2 regions of the Lysinibacillus sp. FSL P2-0066 genome follow, and region 2 is predicted to be linked to the other one. Evidence: riboswitches for the same ligand, from Rfam matches in the RefSeq annotation. Region 2 holds a riboswitch; the other holds the start of a gene.

Region 1 (8,316 bases), 1.6 Mb from region 2:
GGACCCTTCTTTAAAACGAAAAGTCTTTTTAGTAGATGGTGCTCGTGAAGTCATTGGCATGGGCTTAAACAGTCTTGGCTATTCTCTGAATTCACTAGATGATCAGGAACTTCGCGAAGCTACTGATAAATTAATCACACTCGCACCAAATGTAAAAGCGATCATTGGAGATGAAATTACACCGTTAATGATCAATAATGAGGCAACAGTTGCCCTTACTTGGTCTGGTCAAGCTGCTGACATGATGTATGAAAATGAAGAGCTAGACTTTGCTGTACCTGAGGAAGGCTCAAACTTATGGTTTGATAATATGGTCATCCCAAAAACATCAAAAAATATTGATGGTGCCCATGCCTTTATCAACTTCATGCTAAGTACTGAATCTGGTGCTCAAAATGCCGATTTTGTAGGCTACTCAACACCTAATATTGCAGCTATGGACTTAATGGACGAAGAAGTTGTTTCTGACGAACGTTACTATCCTTCTGAAGAACAACGTGACACATTAGAGGTCTACAAAAATTTAGGACCTGATTATTTAGGGAAATACAATGAATTATTCTTAGAATTTAAAATGAGTATTCGATAATTCAGCTAGCGAATTGGTTTCACACCAATTCGCTAGTTTTTTCTCTGCTTATCTAACTTTCTATTAAATTAAGAACATTATCCATCAACTATTTGTATTATTATATTTAGAAAATAATTTAACTAGAATTTGAAGATTCCCCACATCTTCTGTTATGAAAAAACCTCGCATATAGATACTTGTCACCTATCCTGCACAAATTGTTTTATCAATAAGCAAGCCATAAAAATGTACTTTTAGTATTACATAACCTTCACTCATTACTTCTGAACATAGTTAAACTTTATGCCATTACAGACAAACTCACAAATTTCACAAGCGAAGTCCATCCATTCTTATTACAAAAGTGGATTATTTTACAATTCTTGGTGCCCTGACGAAACCTTTTGTGGAAAACCATTCTAAATATAGAACCAACTCTATAATCTTAACTATTAGCCAAGCAATAATTCTTTATGATAGACTGTACTATATTTGATTACAAAAAGGGGGTTCATTCGATGACCCAGCAGAAGTCCAATAAGGCGGCTTTGTATATTTTAATGTTTAATATGTTTATCGCAATGGGGAGTATCGGCATAATTATTCCTGTCATGCCAGAGTATTTAAAAATATTTGGTGCAGCAGGACAAGTTCTAGGTATGCTAATTGCAACGTTCGCCTTAGCTCAATTCGTATTTTCTCCTATTGCTGGGAATCTTTCAGATCAGTACGGTCGAAAAAATTTAATTATTTTCGGTCTTATCGTAACAGGTCTTGCTCAAATCGGTTTCGGCCTTGCTACAGATGTATGGATGCTCTTTTTAGCACGCTTTTTAGGTGGTCTAGGTTCCGCATTTGTTGCACCTCCTATTATGGCTTTTGTTGCTGACGTCACAACCTATGAAGAACGTGGGAAAGGTATGGGGATGTTGGGTGCCGCTATGTCTCTTGGCTTTATGATTGGGCCAGGAATCGGTGGTTTCTTAGCAAAGGTAAGCTTACATTTTCCATTTTTCACCGCTGGAGCTGCAGCCATCCTAGCTTCTATTTTATCTTATTTCTTATTACCATCTACCAAACCAAACACTGCTCAGCAGAAACAAAAGCAAGACAATCTGGCGAAGCAAATGGCTCGTTCCATACATATGCCTTATTTTGTAATGCTTATTATTATGCTGGTGTTCTCATTCGGAATTGCAAATTTCCAAACGACATTATCATTATTTGTGACAGAAAAGTTTAATTACACACCTGTGGATATAGCAATTATATTAGTTGTTGGTGGTGCTTTTGGAGTAGTAGTACAAATGTTTATCATTACACCACTGTTCAATCGCTTCGGTGAAATGAAAGTAGTACTTGTCAATTTATTTATTGCAGCTGTTGCTATTTTCTTAATATTATTTGTTTCTGGCTTTGCCCTTATATTAGTTGTAGCAACGATTTTCTCTACAGCAACGACATTAATTCGTCCAGCTGTTAATACACTTATCTCAAAGCTTGCAGAGAAAGAGCAAGGATTTGCTGCGGGCTTGAATAATGCCTATATGAGCCTTGGGAATATGATTGGACCTGCTTTAGCTGGTCTATTATTTGACTGGAATATGAATAGCCCCTATATTTTCGGATCTATCATATTATTAGCCTGCTTCTTCCTTGCGCTCATCTGGACATTGAAAAAAGCACCTCATTTAATGCATCCCGATACAAAATAGTCTGAAAAATCATTGACTATTTTTAGCAGTATGTTACATTATTGTTGATTCACAAAATTGAATGATTTTAACCACTAGGGGAGTCTTTAAAAGGCTGAGACGTATATGGTAATATACGGACCCTTTGAACCTGATCTAGTTCATACTAGCGGAGGGAAGTGGCGCTACTTGCTATTGTCACTATATACAGGCAAGGCCGCTTCCTATTGTGTTTCAAGGAGGCGGCCTTTTTATTTTTCCTCACGAACTTTATCAAAAGGAGTGAACCTTATGTCAATTCGTAAATTAACAGTTATGGCTTTATTAGTAGCCATTGCTGTTGCAGGGTCTACTTTCATATCCATCCCAACAGGAATCGCACGTGCATACCCCGTTCAGCATGCTATTAATGTGATAGGAGCCATTATACTTGGACCCGTACCAACAGTTATTGTTGCCTTTGTCACGGCTATCATTCGAATCCTTACCGGGACAGGCTCTCTATTAGCTATCCCTGGAAGTGTCATTGGCGCGTTCTGTGCTGCCCTTGCCTATAAATATAGCAGTAAAATGTGGTTAGCATGTATCGGAGAAGTTGTAGGCACTGGCATTCTTGCTTCACTTATTGCCGTCCCTTATGCAAAATTATTCATGGGCACATCTGTAGCAGCTCTCTTCTTCCTACCAGCCTTTTTAACATCAAGTATAATCGGCGCCATTTTAGGTGTTATGGTTGCTAGCAGCTTGTGTAAAACGGAGCTAGTAAAGAGGTTTAATTCTTCTCTTTATTGAGAGGGGAGAATAGGAGCATTCTTTGAAATAGGGGTAGTCCAAATTAAAGCGTCTCTCTTCATTTTATGAGAAGGCTGTGCCCAAACTTGGACGTCTTTCTTCCTTTATGAGCGGCAATGGCTCTTCTTAGAGCGCCTTTCTTCTCCTTATGAGCAAAGAGCCCACTTTTTAGATCACCTTGCCGCTCTCTACAAAGGGAGCAACTCTCTATTCAAACAATACAAAAAAAGCAGTGCAAACCTATTAAAGTTTGCACTGCCTCCTCCATTTTAAGATCTCTTTTTCATGCCTTTTAATAACTGTGCTACATTTGTATTCTCTGCCTGTACAGGTTTTTCCTCAACCAGCGGCTCTTTCTTCTTCGCGTTCGTTAGGAAATTCCAACCAAAACGTCTTATGGTAATATCAATAAAGAATAGGAGCATACTCGCTAAGAGCAGCCATGTGGCAATATTTTGCCGATCTGCTCCTTTTGTCGTAAAGTCACGGAAGACATCTTGTGGTTCCTTTAAAACAGTGCCTCCTGTTTGTTGAGTCAACTCTTCTATCAGTTGATTATTTACAGGGAGTAGTTCGTATTCGGCACTATAAGGAACACTTAGACCTGCCTGGTAAATGGCCTGCTTTTCATCTGCTACACGGAAGAAAATTAATCCAGGTTCAGCTTGTACTACAGCTCGAACTTGAGATGCGGAAATGGTTTCAAGTTGTGTTTCTAGCTCCTCCCCTGCTTCATTTACCGCTACAATATCTAAAAATGCGGCTTCATTTGTAGGGTCTGTAATCATAAAGGAACCATCTGCTTCCAATCTTACATCATAGGCTACATCATTGTAGCTTGGTAGCATTTGAGAAATAAGTGTTTGCCAAAATGCTCCCCAATTCTGCCATCTTGCCCAATCTCCTGTCCATTTACCCGTTGAATCAGATGTAAAGGCAAATGTTTTACCAAGACCATATTGCCACTGGGCTAACACAGGATCTTCCTTCTCGCTTTCTGCCACAACAGTAGCCCCCTGTTTTGCCGTTGTCCCAATGTATGCATTCATTTGTGGGACACCATTAGCAAACAGTGAATTCCATCCTGGTGCATTATAAATTGCCGGATAGAATGGATTGTCCTCAATATACGTTCGGGAAATCATAGCTGTTTCACGAGATAAAATAGAAGGAATGGTTTGCTCATCTATCACATCATAGAAACGTCCACTGCCCATGTCACTAAGCGCTTCTAATAAGTTCGCATCGGCATCTTGTCCAATCGCTACTGTCGATAAGGTTATACCCTCTTCTTTTCCTTCAGCAATTAAATCCTCATAGTTCCCTGCCTGTGATTGCCCATCTGTTAAGAGAATAATATGCTTACGTTGGAGCTTTAAATCAGCAAGGTTCTCGTAGGCTTTAGCTAGTGAACTATAGATTTCTGTTCCACCACCAGGTGTTACTGATAAAATAGTATCCACAGCCTCTTCTTTACTGCTAAGAGGCCCTGTCTCTATAATCTCCCAAGGACGATCATCAAAGGCGATGAATCCTAATGTATCCTCGTCTCGCAACATCTCAACAGAACGTGCCGCTGCTTCCTTAGCAAGCTCAAGCTTCGAGCCTTGCATACTGCCAGAACGGTCAAGTACAATCACTAATCCTAAGGAAGGTAATTGCTCTTTGCCCTTAATTTCCATTTCCACTGGCAATAAGGTTTCAATCGGTGTTTTAAAATAGCCGCCTAGACCAAAACTATTTTCTCCACCCACCATTGTAAAACCAACACCAAAGTTTTTGACTGCTTGCTCTATAACACTCATTTTTGCTTCACCCACTAAATGACCTGGCACATTGTCGAAAATAATAGCATTATATTGCAAATAGCTGGATAGTTCATTTGGTAGACTGTCGGGCGCTACAACATCATAGGCAATCGATTGACTACCAAGTGCTGCTCCGATTGGTGAAGCTGTTTCATAACCATTCACGATTAATAAATGTGGTTCACTTTGAACCATTGTGACACTCGTTAGCTTATTGTTTTCAAAAATAGCATCCTGACCAACTTGAACAACGGCTTCATATTTTACAAGCCCTTCAGCTGTTGCTGCATGTTTATAGGTAAACACATTCGTGCCTTCAGTCAGCTCAATGGCCTCTCGATGAATAAGCTCATCATTTTCATATAATAACAGCTCACCTTGGGCCGCTGATGTTGCATGTATGTCTGTCACTAATTGTTGCTGCTCTCCAACATAAGCAACCTGAGGGGATACAAAGCTTTTTAATGACACATCGTTGACAACTGGCTGACTAAAAGTCTTAACATCCACACTAATATTGGAGCCTTTCAACTTCGAAGCAAATTCTAAAGCATCTCCCTTTGTCTCATTACCATCTGTTAATAGCACAAGACGAGTTGCCTTTTTAGGATCTATAATACCTGTGGCAAGCTGTAGACTTTGTTCTATATTCGTTTGATCGGTAGCTTTGATTTCAGTTAGTTTTGGTACTTCCTTTAAGGTTTTAGACAAAATGGCCTCTGTTTGTAAAGTGGAGGAAAATGAATAAATGCCCGCAAGCTGTGGTTCTTTTTTTGATTGTAGGCTTTCCTGAATAAACTGAACCATCTCATCTTCCGTACCATTCATAGATGCAGAACGGTCTACTAAATAAACAATTTGTTCTTCTTTTATTGGTAATAATAGATACGGTCCTGCAAGTGCAAAAACTAAACAGCCTGCTGCCACTATGCGAATAGTAAGTACAACAATATGACTTCTTTTGAGTCGCTGCCGCTCATGAAAGTATGTCCATCCAAAATACAAGAATAATGGAAGGAGTAACAACAATACTAACGGCATATCAATTCGTAAATCCACGACGTCGTTGCACCTCCCACTCTGAAACAAGCAATAGTAAAATAATGACAATTAGCCAAGGTACGAAAGAGGTCATCGATACTTCTTCCTTCCCGTTGTCTGAGATATCACCTAATGTAAAGCTTGTTCCTTGTTCAATAACACGTTCTTGGGCTTGCAATTGGACAATCAATTGTTTTTCCTCATTATTTGAACGTACCATATAAATGCCCGGCTCTTTTGGCGCAGTTAACATCCCCTTTGTAACAGACGAAAGAAACTCGTCCTCTTGCGAATAAACATTCCAGTCTCCTTGCGCTAAAGCTACTGCACGCTGTTCATTGGGTGAAAAAATCCCAAGTGAACCAACTGATTCTGTTAGCTGCTGCTCAGTACTCCATAGAAATAGTGGAAATGATGGATGTAAGGGCCAGTCAGTATCGGCAATATCCGCTAAAATAACAATATCTCCTTTAGGGGAGCGTTGTATGAACGGCTCTTCTCCAACAGAAGCAATCGTTTCATAGTCCGCAAAGCCAGGATAAATAGCACTAACATAAACATCCTTTAGTTCACTAAAAGCAAACAATGCATCACTCCTAGTGCTTACCGTCCCACTTGCTTTTATTTTCTCTGCATCATCACGACCAAATAATACAAGCGGTTTATCCATCTTTTCTAATAAGGCTGTTTGATTTGTGATTACTGTAGCATCTTGATTGTCAGCTACTTGCGATGAAGGAACGATTTTCACACCACTACTAACCGTTTGAAAACCTTTTTGTATCAGTTGATGCATGCTTTGATCCACAACAATTTTTGAAGAAGTCGTTTGTAGTAAAACAGTTTGTTGATTATCTACAGCATAATCATCTTTTGCATCGATAGTAGCTGTCATCGATTTTGCAATAGGCAAATCTTTGAATGTTTTCGTAATGGCTTCATTTGGAGGCACAACGACACTTTCTGCTACCAGCTCCTCACCCTTTGCATTTTTCAATGCGAGTGTTATCTTTTGCTCGGTATTTGTATCATTATGAAGTTGGATAAGCGCCAGCGTAACTTGTCCATCTGTCGTAGCAGCAAAGCGTGTAATTGCAATATTTGTTAAGTCTTTAGTAGCGCCTCTTACTAGCCATTTAACAGAATCCTTGTCCATCGGTAATTGCTTTTTATCAAGTGTATCTGTAAAAACATAGATAGAAGTTGGTGTATCGCCCACAAATGCCTGTGCTACATCCAGTGCCTTATTCATTTCAGCAGTTTCATAGGTTACTTGTAAATCTTGAATAGCTTTTTTTATTTCATTTGTGTTTGTTTCTTGCTGTAAAACAGCTTTTGGGGCTGCGCCAGTTGTAATTAATGTGACAGGTCGACCATTCAATTCATCCATCAAGTTCAGCATTTCCTGTTTATGAGCGTCAAAGGTTGATTGCTCTTTGCCTGCCAGCATTGTGGCTGAAGTATCTACAATAAATATAGTTTGTGCACCCACAATGGTTGATTTTTTTATATAAGGATTCATCAATGCCAAAACAAGTAGCAGTAAAGCAAGAAGCTGTAAATATAGTAGGGCATTTTTTTGTAAATGCTTTAAATAAGGCGATACACGCGTTTCCTGCATAATCTCCGACCAAAAAAGTGTCGAAGAAACAGTTTGATCTGTATATTTTTTTCGAAAAAAATAATAAAGTAGGACAATGACCGGGATGATGGCCGTCCAGCTAAATATAATTTGACTAAAGCCCAATACGGCTCACCTCACCTAATCCAATGTGCTTTTAATAATTGCTGGAAAATCGCATATTGCAATCCATCTTCCACTTTCAATTGTAATTGTCGAACACCAAAGCGACGGCAAATGGCTTCAAATTCTTCTTCATGTAGTATACGTCTTGCATGGTAGGACTCCAGTACTCTAGAGGACATCGTCACATTCACATCATTACCTGTTTCACGATCAAGGAGACGTACATCACCCGAATAATTTGGTGACAGTTCTTCTTGTGTTACAATTTGCAAAATGCGAACATCTCCAGCGTAGCGTGGTAGCCTTTTTAATAGCTGTTCCCATTCTTCAATTGGCTCTAATCCATCTGTAACAATGAATAATACGGTACTATCTTTAGGCAAAGCTTTAAGTGCATCCTTGGCAAAACGATGAGAGTAATTAGCTTCCTCTATATCAGTTACTAGCTGTAAAAAAGCTCGGCGATACATGGTACCCTTCCGTCGAAATGGTGGCTTCATTTCATCTTGAACAATAGAAAAGGAAAGACGATCATCTCGACCTAATACCATTAGACCGAGGGAGGCCACAATTTGACGAGCAAATAGCCACTTAGCATGTTCTCCCATTGATTTGGTCGCATCTAGTAAAATATGTACACGCATCTCTTGCTCATCTAAAAAC
Region 2 (8,316 bases):
CCTCGGCTGTTAACTTCCAAGATTTATAAGGGTTTTGTTCACGTTCTTTAAAGCGTTTTAATTGCTCCTCATCTGATACATGAAGCCAGAACTTAATAATTATGTAATCTCCTGCAGTTAAAATCTTCTCGAAATTATTAATTTCTTCATAAGCACGAGACCATTCATCCTTTGTTGCAAATCCTTCGATGCGTTCTACTAATACGCGACCATACCACGAGCGATCAAAAATAGCGATTTGCCCATGCTGAGGCAATTTTCTCCAAAATCGTTGTAAATAATTGTAGCGTAATTCATGAGCTTGAGGGGCAGATATAGGATGTACAACATAACCGCGAGGATCGACACGTTCGATTAATCGTTTAATAGCGCCACCTTTACCAGCTGCATCCATTCCTTCGAATACCAAAATCAAGCCAATCTTGTTTTTTAATAAAAATTGTTGTGCGTTCAACATTTCATATTGGAGTACTTTTAATTTCTTTTTATACATTTTTTTGTCTAGTTCAACAGTTAGATCTAGATTTTTCAAATTTTGTGTCATGAAACTTCACTCCTTTTATTTGGATATTCTTATTGTACTAAAGAAAGATATGGATGCCTATCAGACATGGTAAATTGTAGGTATAAATAGTAAAACAACACAATACATTGTTGGAAATTTCCGTTATAATAAAAAAAGTGACAGTACTATACTTATTTGTCTTTTCCCTATACAATCTAACACGAAGGGAGAGGAAAACATGCCTCGGTTTATTATGATGACAATCTCTTATCTTGTCTCAATCATCCTAACCTTTTCATCCTTTTTCGTGAACATCAACGGTCAATCTTCGCTAGAAATCGCTAATCGTTTTTCTGTTGTATTTGCACCAGTTAGTGTAAGTCATGTAATTTGGATTATCATTTATTTTTTACTCGGTTATTGGTTAGTTATGAACATGAAAAAGACAACTTTGAAACAGTCTGCGCTTTTTAGTTGCATAAATATATTACAAGCATTGACGTTATACGTCTGGCATCATGAGTTATTTATTGTTTCTCTTGGCATTACATTACTCTTAGTCTTGTATTTATTTATGTTGTATAATACGTACCCTCTTCAGGACAAAGCCTTGTCTGGTCGTATTCCTTTCTCCATTTATTTGGCATGGATGACATTTATTTTTATAACAAATACAAGCTTTACGTTAACGGCTTATGGTTGGAATGGCTTTGGTCTCAGTACGCCTCTTTGGGCAGTGATTTTACTGACATTAGGAGGAGTAATTGCACTACATATCCGTTTCCATCACTTTGATGTTATGTTTCCGAGTGTTTTTATTTGGGCTTATATTGGAATCGCCATACATAATGGTTTTGATGAGCTACTTGTCACTACAGCTGCTTTATTTTTATGTGGTGTTCTCTTTGTTGGCATTTTATTTATTAAAAAAAATCCTGCCTACCAAAAATAAATTGGTTAGCAGGATTTTTCATTGCATCCTATTCTTCGTCTAATGACGTTAAGATAATCGGTTTATCTTTTGTCACAATGACTGAATGTTCGATTTGAGCTACAAGTGATTTATCCGGTGTCACGAATGTCCAGCCATCACCAGCTTCTACGATATGCTCTGCATTTGCTGAGATAAATGGCTCAACCGCAAGTACCATACCTTCTTTCATAATGGTAGAATCCCATGCATCGTAATAATTTAAAATATGGTTGGGTTCATCATGTAAAGATTGACCTAAGCCATGACCTGTTAAATTCATAATAACAGTTAGGCCATTAGCATTTGCCTCGCGTTCAACTGCTTTACCAATTTGATTTAATTTAGATCCAGCCTTTACCTTTGTCATTGCTCGATCAAAGGCGCTTTTGGCAACACGACAAAGCTTTTCTTTGTCCTCATAGCCATCACCAACAACAAATGAAATTCCTGTGTCAGCAAAATAACCATTTAAAGAGCCAGAAACATCAATATTTACGATATCCCCTTCTTGAATAACACGCTTTCCTGGAATACCATGTGCTACTTCTTCATTAACACTAATACATGTATACCCTGGGAAATCATATTCTCCCTTTGGTCCAGAAATAGCGCCTGCCTCTGCAAACATGCGGCCAGCAATTTCATCAAGCTCAAGTGTTGTAACACCTGGTTTTGTAGCAGCTTTCATCGCTTCACGAATTTCAGCACAAATGCGTCCTATTTTTTTAAAAGCTTCAATCTCTTCTTGCGTTTTTACAATCATGTATAACGTCCCTTTCATCTAATATCTATTCTTTAATATAACATAACTTTTTATGCGTATAACGATAAACGCTTTAAATATTGTATGCTTTCCTACTTTGCAAAGTGCTAAAAGAGCTATTCACGACAAAAAAGTCCCTCCACTCATGTGAAGGGACTTGCATTAAGCTTTTCTTTGCATTAATTGTGGAGCGGCTGTGAATAAAAGAACACCAACGATTGCCGTTAATATAGTTGCTGGTAGCATATATGTACCATTGTAGATGATGGAATAGATCCATGCATTTTGGTCGCCCGCATATTCGGCAAAAAATACAGCACCAGCAATTGTATGTGCTGTGTATCGTAAGAAGCCTGCGAAAACGGTACCTATTATTATATAAAGTGCCATTTTTGTTTTATTCATATGTTTAGCAGCGTCTAACACTGGTCCACGTACAACCGCCGCTAAACCTACAACTGTAAAAGCAACTCCATAATCCAATAATCCTTGTAGCCAGTGCACTATATAGGAACCAAACATTGTTTGCATAACACCCACAAGTAGTCCCGTTGTTAACCCAGCTACTAAGCCCCAGCGAAATGCTATTAACATAATTGGTACCATAACAAGACTAACTGAACCGCCTTGTGCCCATACTTTAAAGGAAACTTGATCCAGTACGAGACCAATCGCTGCAAAAATCGCAATCTCCACTAGCATTAATAGTCTTTTTTTGTCCATACATATTCTCTCCTTTGTTCCGATGTAGGATACAAGAGCAGGAATAGAAAAGCGCTGATATGTCTCTTTCTGACACCTTTTTCCTTTAAGAATGAAAAAACGATGTCAGGACAGAGCCTCACATCGTACAAGTGTCGGTTTCTATCCACATCCCTACGCAAGCGTTAACTTACAGGTTCGAAGAGTCAAGGCATTACGTGCCCAGTCTCAGCTGACATCATCAGCTCCCCTTGTGGTCGTTACATCTGAATTTATTTGAACAATCTCATTGTACGCAATGGATAGGAGGATTACAACCTTCTATACAATATATTTTTTGAAACTTTGCTGTTTTTCATGCGTAAATATTTAAAAAGGAGGTACAACTATGGAGAATCAAAAAATTTTAGCTGCCTTTAGTTATCTTAGTATTTTCTTCGCCCCTTTTATCGTTCCATTAATTGTTTATTTTGTGACAAAAGACAGTGATGTAAAAAGACATTCGATTCGTGCACTTGTCTCTCATTTAATACCTTTTGTTTTTGGCATTCTATTCTTTATTGTCTTTGTTTTTTCTACATTTAGTTTAGATCCAACCTCCAGCAACAAGACCATGATGATTATTTGGTTTACTTCATTCGCCATCTATGCGCTCGTCTCACTAGGTATTGTGATTTGGAATATAATTCAGGCTGTTCGTGTTATCCGTTAATGTTTTATTTTTAAGTGAAACAGGTAGTAGTAATTGTAAAAGGAGCTGTTTTAGGATGAAAGTATCAAACGTTGTAAAAACTGCCGTCAAGTTAGCACCTATTGTTATTCCTATCGTAAAAAAAGTAATGGCTGCAAAAAAGGGAACAACGCCTACAACCCCAGCTAGAAAAAAATAAAACGAAGGCGTATTCCTTTTTTCTGGAAATACACCTTCATTTTATTTCACTTCAAAATGGGTTTGACTATGGCCATTCAATGTTTTTTCCACATGTAAAACCGCTGGCATCGCAGATTTCAATTCAGGTACATGCGAAATTACACCAATCATGCGACCAGAATCCTGTAAATCAATTAATGTATCAATTGCTTTATTTAGTGATTCCTCATCAAGTGAGCCAAAGCCCTCATCAATAAACATCGTTTCAATATGAATGTTACCTTGGAAGCTTTGAATCACATCTGCCATCCCCAATGCAAGGCTTAACGAAGCATTAAATTTCTCGCCACCTGATAATGTTTTGACATCTCGTAATTGATCCGTATAGGCATCATAAACATCAAGACCAAGTCCACTTTGCTTCGCATGCTTTTCTAACCTATCTGAGCGCCTAAGCTCAAATTGACCGTTTGATAAATGATATAGCCGTATATTGGCAGCAACTGTAATTTGATCTAAGTAATTAATTTGGATATAACGCTCAAAGGATAGCTTTTTCGAGTTTTGTCCATTTAATAATCCATAGAGCTCCTTTACTCGCCCTGCTTCTTGTTCAAGTAAATGAAGCTCTTTCGCTATTTCTTTCACCTTTTCACTAAAGCCTTGGCATGCTTGTGCAAATCCATTCAACTGTTGCAAACGTTTAAATGCTTCCTCATAAGAAATACGATGCTGTTCTACCCTTGCTTCCATCGCCACTAAATCTTGCTTCTCTTTCCCTTGAAGATATGTAGCCCCTTCGGTAATCTGGATTTGCAACGTGTGTACTTGTAAAGCATAGTCGCTACATGCTTTTCGAAGTGCATCTAATTGTATGACACTCCGTTTAGCAGTAGCATAAGCCTCATAGCTTTCGAAACCTATTTCTTGCATATTTGCTGTAAATTGCTGAAGCTTTTCATTTATTTTAAGCTGTAATTCCTCAAAGGACTGTTTGGCAATTTCTACAGTTAGTGTTGCATTGCTAGCCGCTTCCTTTGCTGCATGCAAATTTTCTTGACTTGCTTGCCAACTTTTTTGAAGCGCTTCTTTCTGTTTGCTAACATCCATAAGTTGTTGCTTTAATTGCTGTAAAGTTGGTAAATTAGCAGGCATCTGCTTAAGCTGTTCTTCTACAACTGCTTCTAATCTTGTCCATTCTTTTATCTGCTCCGCTAAATATTGCTCTAGCTTTGTTTGCTTATTCCGTAGTTGCTCTATTCGATCATGCTGATGCTTTATTTTTAATCGCACATCAGCTAGTTGATGATGAATGGCTTTTAATGCAGCAATCTCCTGTTCCACTTCATGTAAGGTAACGATGATTTGTGATTGGTTTTCTTGTTTAATATTTTGTGCCTCAAGTTGTTGCCAGGTATCTTGAAGTAGTTGCTGCGTAGATGCTAAAAATGCCTCTTTCTCTAGATACTTACGTTCGTCTGCGGATGCCTTCGCTCTTAATGCTTCCACTTGAGTAAGCTCAATCACTTCCAGTTGCTCATTGTGTGCTTTCTGATGTGTCATACTACCACAAACAGGACAAGGCTCTCCTTCCTTCAGCTGTTTGGCTAAAATACTAGCCTGACTCGTCAGCCACCGTTGCTGCAAAAGTTGAAGAGCCTCTTTACTTTCTTGATAGAGACTTTCTGAAGCAACTACATCCTGCCTAGCTAACTCTACGGCATGTTTATATTTCTCCGCTTGCTTGATTAAAGCAACCTGTTCCCGTAGTTTCGGTAATTGTTCTAAATAGCTTTCATAGGGTTCAACCTGTTTTTCATAGCCTTCTAATGATTGAGAAAAATGCTGTAATTGCTCTTGTTCATTTTCCAAAAGTTTGAGGTTATCATGTACTGCTCGTTTTGCATTTTCAGCATACTGCTCTGCTATTTGCAGCTGTTGTACATTGTGTTCATACGCTTCAAATTTCGGTAATAGCGCTAGCATCTCTATTTCCTGCTGTAAGATTTGCTGTCGTTCAGATTCTTTAGCCTCTTCTATCTCATAATTTTCTTGTGCTTCTTGCAACTGTTCTTGTGATTGCTGTTGCTTAACCTTTGCTTGTTGAAAAGCTAGTTCTTTTACATTCAGTTCAGCACGTAAATCCTTGCATTGTTGTTCTTGCAGCGTAAGTCGCTCTGCTTGTTCTGCTAAAGCAATCTCCTGCTCCTTTGCTCGGTATGAATCCTGCTGTTGTAAAAGTGTTTGCAACCGCTGCTGTCGATTAGCTTGCTCATCGAATTGCTCATTAAGCGTTTTTGCTAAGCGATAATATTCCTGCTCTTTTTGATGAAGGCTATACGCTTCTTCATAGTGTAGCAGTTCACTTTCTCCACATTTCTTATAGTAGCTAAGCTCCTCATCAAGCGCCTCTGTCAGTTGATGTAGATTCTCTGTATTATCAGCAATCAATGTGAATAAAGCGGATGAACGCTGTGGTAAGGCACCCACAATTTGACCAAGTAAATGTTCTTTTAATTGTTTGGCACGCTCAACATCACTTTCAGCCTCTTTACGCTTGGCATCAAGCTTTTTTGCCATGACACCGAAACGATCTGTTTTAAAGATTTTCCGTAAAATTACTTCCTTATTTGTTGAATCAGAGGTTAATAGTTTTCTAAATTCACCTTGAGGTAACATCACTATTTGGCTAAATTGATCTTTTGTGAGACCAATAATTTCCTGTAACTTCTTATCGACTTCAAGCGTTTGCTGTTTCTCTACAATGCTATAATCCAGCTTTCCCTCTTTTACTTCTGCTAGCTCTATTTTCTTCCCAGTAACCGTTTTATTTTTTTCTTTAATATGACCTGGCTGTCGTACTATTTGATAGACTTTCCCATGCATTTCAAAGACGAGCTCTACAGCTGTATATACATCATCATGCGCAAAGCCGCTTCTCAGTAAAGCTGTATCCTGCCGATCCTCCCCACTACCTGATCCGTAAAGAGCATAGCAAATAGCATCGAAAATAGTTGTTTTACCTGCACCCGTTTTTCCAGAAATGGCAAACAATCGATGCTCCCCTAGCTCTTGAAAATCAATTACTTCCGTGTCTTTATATGGACCAAACGCAGTAATTGTTAACTTTAATGGCTTCATTTTACAGTCTCTCGCTCCTCATCTAATAATTCCTGTAACATCTCTGTGAATAAGCGTTCCGTATCTTCATCAGGCTGAACGCCAATAATATTAGTGAAGAATGAACGGAATAAATCTATATCCTCTAGTTTTTCAGCCTCTACCACTTGTAGTTCACGTGATGTATCTTGCCTTAGTACCTTCCGTTCCACATGCATAGCGTGGGGATATACACTACGAATACGTTCCATCGGTGAAGTCACAGATATTGTATCCGTCAATCTAACAAATACATAATCCTCACTTGGTGTGTGCGTTAATAACTCCTCTAATTGACCTTCTACTACTCGCAGATCTCTTCTTGGCACAAGCTTTCTTTTACTTACTGTTGTATTACCTTGTTCATCTAATTCGATGATTAAAAAGCCTTTTTCATGTGAATGCTCAGATAACGAATATTTTAAGATAGAACCTGCATAGCGAATGGTTTCATTTAAGACAAAATGTGCCTTATGTAAGTGCCCAAGTGCCGTATAGTGAAAAGACTTAAATAAAGCTGCATTCACACAATCTGAGCCTCCAATGGAAAGTGGCCGCTCGGAATCACTAGTATTGGCTTCTTCCTCACCATACTTCGTCACAAAGGCATGTCCAACAAATACATGACGCTTACTTGTGTCCATGTCTTCCGTGATATGCTCAATAATTTTTTGCATGGCGTCTTGATGAGAACGGATTGATTCTTCTTCAAAGATGTTGCGAATAGCTACTGGCTCCGCATAGGGCACTAAATGGAAATGCACTTCTCCATGTTGATCATTCAAAACAATAGGTACATGATTTTTTGTAAATTGGCCCTTAATATATAAACCACTATCACTCATTAAACGACTACCAAAATTTAAACGACCTGCACTATCATGATTTCCCGCCACTGCTAGAACAGGAATCTTCTTCTCTAATACTATTTTCGCTAATACATCATTTAATAAATTAACTGCCTCAATAGGAGGCATCGAACGATCATATAAATCACCTGCGATGATAATTACATCTGGTTTTTCCTCATCTATTGCTTGTATAAATTGTTGAAGAATATAATGTTGATCTTCTGTCATATAGACGCCTTGAACAAGCTTTCCTAAATGCCAGTCTGCTGTATGAAATATTTTCATTCTAGTACCTCCTAGTCTTCTCTATATTTTAGCATGACTATTCCCCATCTAGTGCTCTCTAAAGGTTTAGTAGTTCTAGCCAAAATTGGTTTTCATAGAAAAAAGCATCTTATTAGGTAAGATGCCTTATATCAATTATTTAGATGTATTTGATAAATGCCTTATATCCTGGGAATCCCTGAATCACGTAAGTCGTACGTGGAGATT

The links. A riboswitch is a leader RNA that binds a small molecule or an ion and turns the genes downstream of it on or off. The one in region 2 is predicted to bind thiamine pyrophosphate.
Region 1: it holds a riboswitch for thiamine pyrophosphate, as region 2 does, so the genes downstream of both, thiW (energy coupling factor transporter S component ThiW) here and thiT (energy-coupled thiamine transporter ThiT) in region 2, are expected to answer to the same signal.

The regions. Positions count from the first base shown of each region.
Region 1 is NZ_CP150202.1:832,904-841,219, reverse strand. Features, by position in the region: gene MKZ14_RS03950 (ABC transporter substrate-binding protein) at 1-589, shown strand, start outside; gene MKZ14_RS03945 (MFS transporter) at 1,090-2,286, shown strand; TPP riboswitch at 2,353-2,460, shown strand; gene thiW (energy coupling factor transporter S component ThiW) at 2,557-3,057, shown strand; gene MKZ14_RS03935 (VWA domain-containing protein) at 3,327-5,924, opposite strand; gene MKZ14_RS03930 (BatA and WFA domain-containing protein) at 5,908-7,653, opposite strand; gene MKZ14_RS03925 (DUF58 domain-containing protein) at 7,665-8,316, opposite strand, start outside.
Region 2 is NZ_CP150202.1:3,846,903-3,855,218, forward strand. Features, by position in the region: gene MKZ14_RS19190 (polyphosphate kinase) at 1-544, opposite strand, end outside; gene MKZ14_RS19195 (hypothetical protein) at 744-1,457, shown strand; gene map (type I methionyl aminopeptidase) at 1,486-2,241, opposite strand; gene thiT (energy-coupled thiamine transporter ThiT) at 2,404-2,964, opposite strand; TPP riboswitch at 3,098-3,205, opposite strand; gene MKZ14_RS19210 (DUF4870 domain-containing protein) at 3,332-3,655, shown strand; gene MKZ14_RS19215 (hypothetical protein) at 3,711-3,833, shown strand; gene MKZ14_RS19220 (SMC family ATPase) at 3,875-6,955, opposite strand; gene MKZ14_RS19225 (exonuclease SbcCD subunit D) at 6,952-8,109, opposite strand; gene MKZ14_RS19230 (GDSL-type esterase/lipase family protein) at 8,249-8,316, opposite strand, start outside.